DNA from 3 places in the Microcystis sp. M083S1 genome. Region 2 is predicted to be linked to each of the others. Evidence: predicted binding sites of a transcription regulator. Region 2 holds the regulator's gene; each other region holds the start of a gene.
The links. Region 2 encodes HrcA, which represses chaperone genes, less so after heat shock. Its sites were predicted from a motif close to TTAGCACTCNNANNNTNNGAGTGCTAA; they were not measured.
Positions count from the first base shown of each region.

Region 1: the regulator HrcA is predicted to act here: its motif matches at 1,241-1,267, upstream of groL (chaperonin GroEL).
Region 3: the regulator HrcA is predicted to act here: its motif matches at 1,366-1,392, upstream of groES (co-chaperone GroES).

Region 1 covers NZ_JADBTB010000119.1:7,238-9,518, forward strand. The annotation lists gene groL (chaperonin GroEL) at 1-1,204, opposite strand, end outside; gene IM450_RS12390 (ATP-dependent nuclease) at 1,446-2,281, shown strand, end outside.
Region 2 covers NZ_JADBTB010000223.1:5,887-8,167, reverse strand. The annotation lists gene IM450_RS20290 (hypothetical protein) at 1-236, shown strand, start outside; gene hrcA (heat-inducible transcriptional repressor HrcA) at 223-1,299, opposite strand; gene IM450_RS20280 (rhodanese-like domain-containing protein) at 1,652-1,990, opposite strand.
Region 3 covers NZ_JADBTB010000065.1:45,659-47,939, forward strand. The annotation lists gene groL (chaperonin GroEL) at 1-960, opposite strand, end outside; gene groES (co-chaperone GroES) at 1,007-1,318, opposite strand; gene IM450_RS06045 (CAAD domain-containing protein) at 2,067-2,281, opposite strand, start outside.

The sequences.
Region 1 (2,281 bases), on a different contig from region 2:
CATTGAGGGCATCTTCGATGCGGAGTTTGCGATCCTTGAGTTCGGTTTCTGTGGCTGCCCCGACCTTAATGACGGCCACACCGCCGGCTAATTTAGCGATGCGTTCCTGTAATTTTTCCTTATCGAATTCAGAATCGGTTTCTTCTAACTGTTTTTTCAGTTGGGCGAGACGTTTCTGCACATCGGCCTTATTGCGGCTGTCTCCGGAGGCGACAATAATTGTATTGTCTTTCTCTAGGGTGATTTTTGCCGCTTGCCCTAGCAGATCGAGGCTAACGGTGTCAAGACTTAAGCCCACTTCTTCGGAAATCAGACGACCGCCGGTGAGGATGGCGATATCTTGTAAAACCGCCTTGCGACGTTCCCCAAAACTGGGGGCCTTGATGGCGACGACATTTAAGACTCCCCGGGCCTTGTTGACCACTAGAGTGGCTAAGGCTTCGCCGTCCACATCTTCGGCGATAATTAATAGGGGACGACCTTGACGGGCAACGGCTTCGAGGACGGGGACTAATTCAGCGATCGCACTGATTTTTTTATCGGTAATCAGGATCAGAGGGTTGTCGTACTCGACGATCTGTCTTTCTTGATCGGTGATGAAATAGGGAGAGATATAACCGCGATCGATCTGCATCCCTTCCACTACTTCTAATTCCGTGGTTAGGGATTTCGATTCTTCCACGGTGATTACGCCATCGGTGGTGACTTTTTCCATGGCGGTGGCGATCATTTGTCCCACTTCTTCATCGTTGCCGGAAGAAACGGTGGCCACTTGAGCGATCGCATCTCCCGCGATCGGTTTAGCGACGGCGGCGATTTCTTCCACCAGATAGGCGATGGTTTTGTCCAGTCCGCGTCTTAAAGCGACGGGATTGGCCCCGGCGGTAACGTTTTTCAGACCTTCTTTAATTAAAGCCTGGGCGATGATGGTGGCGGTAGTGGTGCCATCTCCCGCTAAATCTTTGGTTTTTGCCGCTACTTCCTGAATTAATCTCGCCCCGGTGTTTTCGAGGGGATCGGACAATTCGATTTCTTTGGCCACGGTGATGCCGTCATTAACGATCTGGGGGGCGCCGTATTTCTTTTCTAACAAGACATTGCGTCCTTTCGGACCGAGGGTGATTTTTACCGCATCGGCCAAGGCGTTGACACCTCTTTCTAGGGCGCGACGGGATTCATCTTTAAAGGCAATGATTTTGGACATGGTATCGCTGTTGTGATAGGACTCCTTATAGTTAATTTAGCACTCTTAGGGCTTGAGTGCTAATCCAGGCGATCGACTCCCCTCCGATCCCTGAACCGAAAAGCGCGATCGTTTTCGTTGCCCTAGCTGGAGAGATGAGTTAGTCCCGATCTATTTTTGTCCTTAAAAATGGGGTCTGGGAAAGTGAGCGATGTTAACTTGCATAATTTAAGATGAAGATGCCGACAGCCTAACCAGATCGATGATAACCAAGCTAACCCTGAGAAATTTCAAGAGTATCAAGGAACAAACCTACGAGTTTGCTCTCTTCGATCTCTTAGTTGGACGGAATAACAGTGGTAAAAGCACCATTTTACAGGCTTTAGCGATCTGGCAGTTCTGTATTGAGGAGTTCCGGCGGGCGGTGAAACGGAGCGGAACGACCGGCAAACAAGTTGTCCTTCCCAACTTTACAGCCCTTCCCGTTCCAGAATTTAATCTTTTGTGGCGAGAGAAGACCGAGCGCCACTATCCAAAAGTAGATGGTTCCAAAAAGCAAGAGTTTATTCTCATTGAAATTGATGTTACTTGGATAGCGGAATCTTCCGGGCCAGAACCATGCTCTTTGGGGGTTAAACTACGATATGGTTCTCCTCAAACTATCTACGCAATTCCTTCGGAAGGATGGGAACATTTCCGTGAATTAGAAGGAGAGTCAAATCACTCCCCTTCTCTTTTACCTATTATTGCTTACGTTCCGCCCTTTTCGGGATTAGAACCCAATGAAGAATGGCGTGATGACGGACCGCTGCGAAAACAAGTGGGAAAAGCGCAGCCCGGAAGTATATTAAGAAATTTACTGCTGCGAGTTTGGCAAGAAAATCGAAAGGATTGGAGTGAAATTCAAAAGGTTGTCAAAAACTGGTTTAACGTTGATTTAAAAGACCCTCAATACGAACGAGGAGTGGACACCCAAATAATCTGCGAATATAAACAGGGGGGCAAATCCTATGACATTATATCTGCTGGCAGCGGTTTCCATCAAACTTTAACCTTGTTGGCATTTTTTTATGGTTATAAACCTACTACTATCTTACT
Region 2 (2,281 bases):
ATAAAAAAGGGGGTTCAGTGGTGAGAAATAGTTATTTTTGGGCGCTAAAATCGATCGCCTGTGGAGCGCGTCGGGGACAGGATTGGGAGTTTGATGCGGAGGTGTGGGTGGCGCTGGTGCGGATGTTGCTCTGTTTTGCCAATTCTGGCTATTTGGGGGATGGTGAGACAATTTTAGAGTTTACTGTCGATTGTCCCATTCCCGAACCTTTGCGGGGGATATCTACTTACTTATAGCTTCGCTGAGATAGTTAGCGGTGGATTCCACTAGGGGAATAGTATTTTCGTATAACATTCGCGTCGGTCCGATAATGCCAACACTACCGACGGGAGTATCTCCCTGTTTATAAAAAGCGGAGATAAGAGTACAAGGACGCATGGATTCCAGAGGATTTTCGGAACCAATAGTGATTTTGACTTTTTTAGCTGATTTTTCCGGTTCTGGTCTTTGTAAAATCAGGGGTAAAAGGCGATCCTGTTCCGCTTCCAATAGATGCAGTAACATTTGTACTTGTTGCCATTGGGCGAATTCTGGCTGTCGAATGACTTCAGCGACACCATGGACGATAATCTCCGGGGTGGCAGTGGATTGGAGACTAGCGCCGATTTCTTGGCTTAATTGTTGGAGAAAATGGGTATAACGGGTAAATTCTCGCTCGATTTGCTGCCAATCGAGGTTAATTAAATCTGCCAAGCAATAACCTTTTAATTTTTCCCCGAGAAAATTAGAGAGGATTTGTAATTCTTCTGCTAATCCATCCTTCTTGTCCGTTGCCATAGACTCAGGAATCTCTATCATAACCGAGCGTGTTTGTAAACTATCTGTAACAATAATTAACATTATCTGCCGGTCCGAGACGGGGACTAATTGCAGATGACGCAGGGTATTGGTGAGGGTGTGGGGGAGGGTAACGATAGCGATATAACCGCTTAAACCGGCTAAAAGTTGGGTGGCCCGTTGTAGCAGACTTTCGAGACTCCAAGCAGGAGACTTAGCGTTTTTATGCAGATAATAGCCGATTTTTTCGCCGATACGGTCATCGGGAGTCATTAACTCATCGACGTAGAGACGATAACCCCAATCGGAGGGAATGCGTCCGGAGGAAGTGTGGGGTTGATAGAGTAAACCTTCTTTTTCCAGTTTACCGAGAGCATTGCGAATAGTGGCGGAACTAATAGTAAATTTGTACTCTTCGAGTAGAGTTTTCGAGCCAACTGGTTCGGCCGTGGCAATATAATGTTGGATTGTGGCCTTAAGGATATGTTGATAGCGATCGCTGAGATGGTTTCTAGCGGACATAGGGGAATAATCTTAACAAAAGATTTATAACATTTTTTTAGACAGTATAACGCTTAATCAGTTATCAGTTATCAGTAGTCAGTTATCAGTTATCAGTTATCAAGGTTCTTCGTTACTTGGTATGGTTCGATCGGGTGGCATAAATCGACTATATCCTTATCTGGCAAGAGATTTAATTGATTAGTTCGCTCTAGATCAAAAACAATTGACAAAAATCGCAGCAATGTCTGTCTCTATAAGGGTTTCATTCCTTATAACCCCGTCCATTGCAGAAGACAAACCGAAGAACCGTAATCAATGGGGAGAAAGGGGATAGTTTACCCCTCTCTTTTCCCGATGGGGGCGATCAAAATTAGTAACGGGGAATATTAGGATCGACGAGGAGGGAATAAGCATCGATGCCACCGTTAATATTTTTAACATTAGTAAAACCCTGACTTTGTAGCCATTGGCACATCTGTAGGGATCTCATGCCATGGTGACAGATAACGAGGGTTTCTGCTTGGGGGTTGAATTGGCTGGCAATAGTGGGCGACCATTCTTGGTATTGACTCAAGGGTAAAATGGTAAAATTGGCTACAAATGCCATGGCAACTTCCTCCGGTTCGCGCACATCAATAAGTTGTAAATTAGGATCATGATCGGCTAAACGGAGAGCGAGTTCATGGACGCTAATTTCGGGAATGCTCATAGATTTGGTTTTAAGAATCGGTTATCTTTCCTTTAGAGTAGCAAATCGAGGGACCCTGAGCGGTTATCTGTGAACAGTGCCTAGGTTGTGATGATGGTGAGGAGAATTCTGAGGAACAAAAAAAGCGCATTTGTCCCCGGCTGGATTTCAGTTAAGCTTTGATCAGAGGTTATTGCAGGAGGGAGTTATTGATACCGAATAGATTCACCCAGATGTATTGCGCTGAAGCTATCTTTTCCCCAGTTTTTTATCCTCTGATTAATTTCTAATCTGTACTGCATTCTCTCCCTC
Region 3 (2,281 bases), on a different contig from region 2:
GCGGGCCGTACCTAAGCTGTCAATTTTAGTGGTTTCCAGTTTTAAACCCGCATCTTCGCTAATGACTTGACCACCGGTTAAGACGGCGATATCTTCTAACATCGCTTTTCTGCGATCGCCAAATCCAGGAGCTTTCACCGCAGTGACGTTAAGAACACCGCGCAGACGGTTAACCACTAGGGTTGCCAAAGCTTCTTTTTCGATGTCTTCGGCGATAATTACTAGGGGTTTACCTTGACGGGCAACTTGTTCGAGAATGGGAACCAAATCCTGTACTAAACCGATTTTTTTGTCGGTAATCAGAATAGCAGGATCCTCAAAAACGCATTCCATGCGCTCGGTGTCGGTGACAAAGTAGGGAGAGATATAACCTTTGTCAAAACGCATCCCTTCGGTGATTTCTAGTTCGGTGGTCATCGATTTCCCTTCTTCTAGGGAAATTACGCCTTCTTTGCCGACTTTATCCATGGCCGAGGCGATCATTTGACCGACTTCATCATCGTTACCGGCAGAGATTGCGCCCACTTGTGCGATCGCTTTGGAGTCTTCTACGGGTTTCGCGTGTTTGGCGATTTGACTGACGAGGAAATCGGCAGCTTTATCGATACCTTTTTTCAGAGAAATCGGGTTAGCACCGGCGGCGACGTTGCGTAAACCTTCTTTAACAATAGCGTGAGCGAGAACGGTGGCGGTAGTTGTACCATCACCCGCTACATCGTTGGTTTTTGAGGCGGCTTGGCGAATTAAAGCCACACCGGTGTTCTCGATATGGTCTTCCAGTTCGATTTCTTTAGCGATGGTGATGCCATCATTGACGATTTGGGGTGCGCCAAATTTCTTTTCGAGGACGACGTTACGACCTTTGGGGCCAAGGGTGACGGCCACCGCTTCGGCCAGAAGATCCATGCCTTTTTCTAAGGCGCGACGGGCATCTTCGTTGTAGATAATAGATTTAGCCATAATGTCTCGTTATTCGTGCAAAATAGGGGTTTTCAAGGGGAGATGATTAGGAAACGACGGCGAGAATGTCTTTTTCGGAGAGGAGAACGTATTCTTCGCCACCAAGTTTGATATCGGTTCCGGCATATTTGGAGTAGAGAACTTTGTCACCCACACCCACTTCCACAGGGGTGCGGCTACCGTCATCGTTGCGTTTGCCAGCCCCGGCGGCCACGACTTCCCCGATTTGGGGTTTTTCTTGCGCGGCATCGGGAAGGAAAATACCACCGGCGGTTTTTTCTTCGCTGGGGCTAACTTTAACGAAAACTCGATCGCCTAGGGGTTTAACAGTTGTTACGTTGATGCTGACTGCAGCCATGGAATATCCTCCGTTTGTCTTGTATTTGGGTAAGTGTCTTTTCCAGATTAGCACTCTTACCTTCCGAGTGCTAATTTACCGAAATACGAGGCCCCCTGACAACGGCTCGATCGGTACGGGTTCCCGAACTATGGTGTTAAGCTAGGGTTTGCGGCAAAAAGTTTGTTGGTGGGGTTAGGGACTTGCGTAGGAATAATATCCCAGCCAGAAAATCGCTCTGTAGAAGAACCAGACCAGCCAGATGGCGCATTATCAAAGCGCAAGTCCCTAACATCTCGAAGGCTCTCCCCCTACTTAGGGTGATCAGCAAACCTGATCGATCGGAGGGCGCAAGCATTGCGCCCCTACAGTAACGGATTTTGTCCACAATGTAGGGGCGAACTGCGTTCGCCCAAAAGGTACATTATCAAAGCGCAAGTCCCTTAGGAGTCAGTATTCTCCGAGTCAGGAGAATTAAGAATAAGCATTAATCAATTAAATGCTCTATTTAGGGATTTTAGGCAATTTTATGCCTATTTTTCTCATTTTTGCCCTTTCAAAAATTAATTATGCAAGAACTCTATTAAATCTGGTTATTAAAAACTGATTATTTATTCTCCCTATTGCTTTTTGCCTCTTGCCTTTTGCCTAAAACCCATAACTTTTGTACCTCACTAGACTGAAAAACGCTATAGTGTAAGCTGTTGTGCAAAAACAAAGGAGTTGAGCGGAAACACTCAACTCCTTTGTTTTTTATGCTTGATTCTATCTATAAAGTGTTATTGTGACTGCCAAAAACTTGCGCTTTTAGTGCATCAATTTCGGCTAATAACTCGCGACGATTTTCATCCTTGAGCAGATAGCGCCAGACAAACCAACCAGTATAAACGATCCCAACTAATTGTAGGATAGGAGCAAGGAGGGGAATATCATCGATCGCATCTAAAACCGCAAGGGTAACTTTCACGGTGACAAAACTCGCTA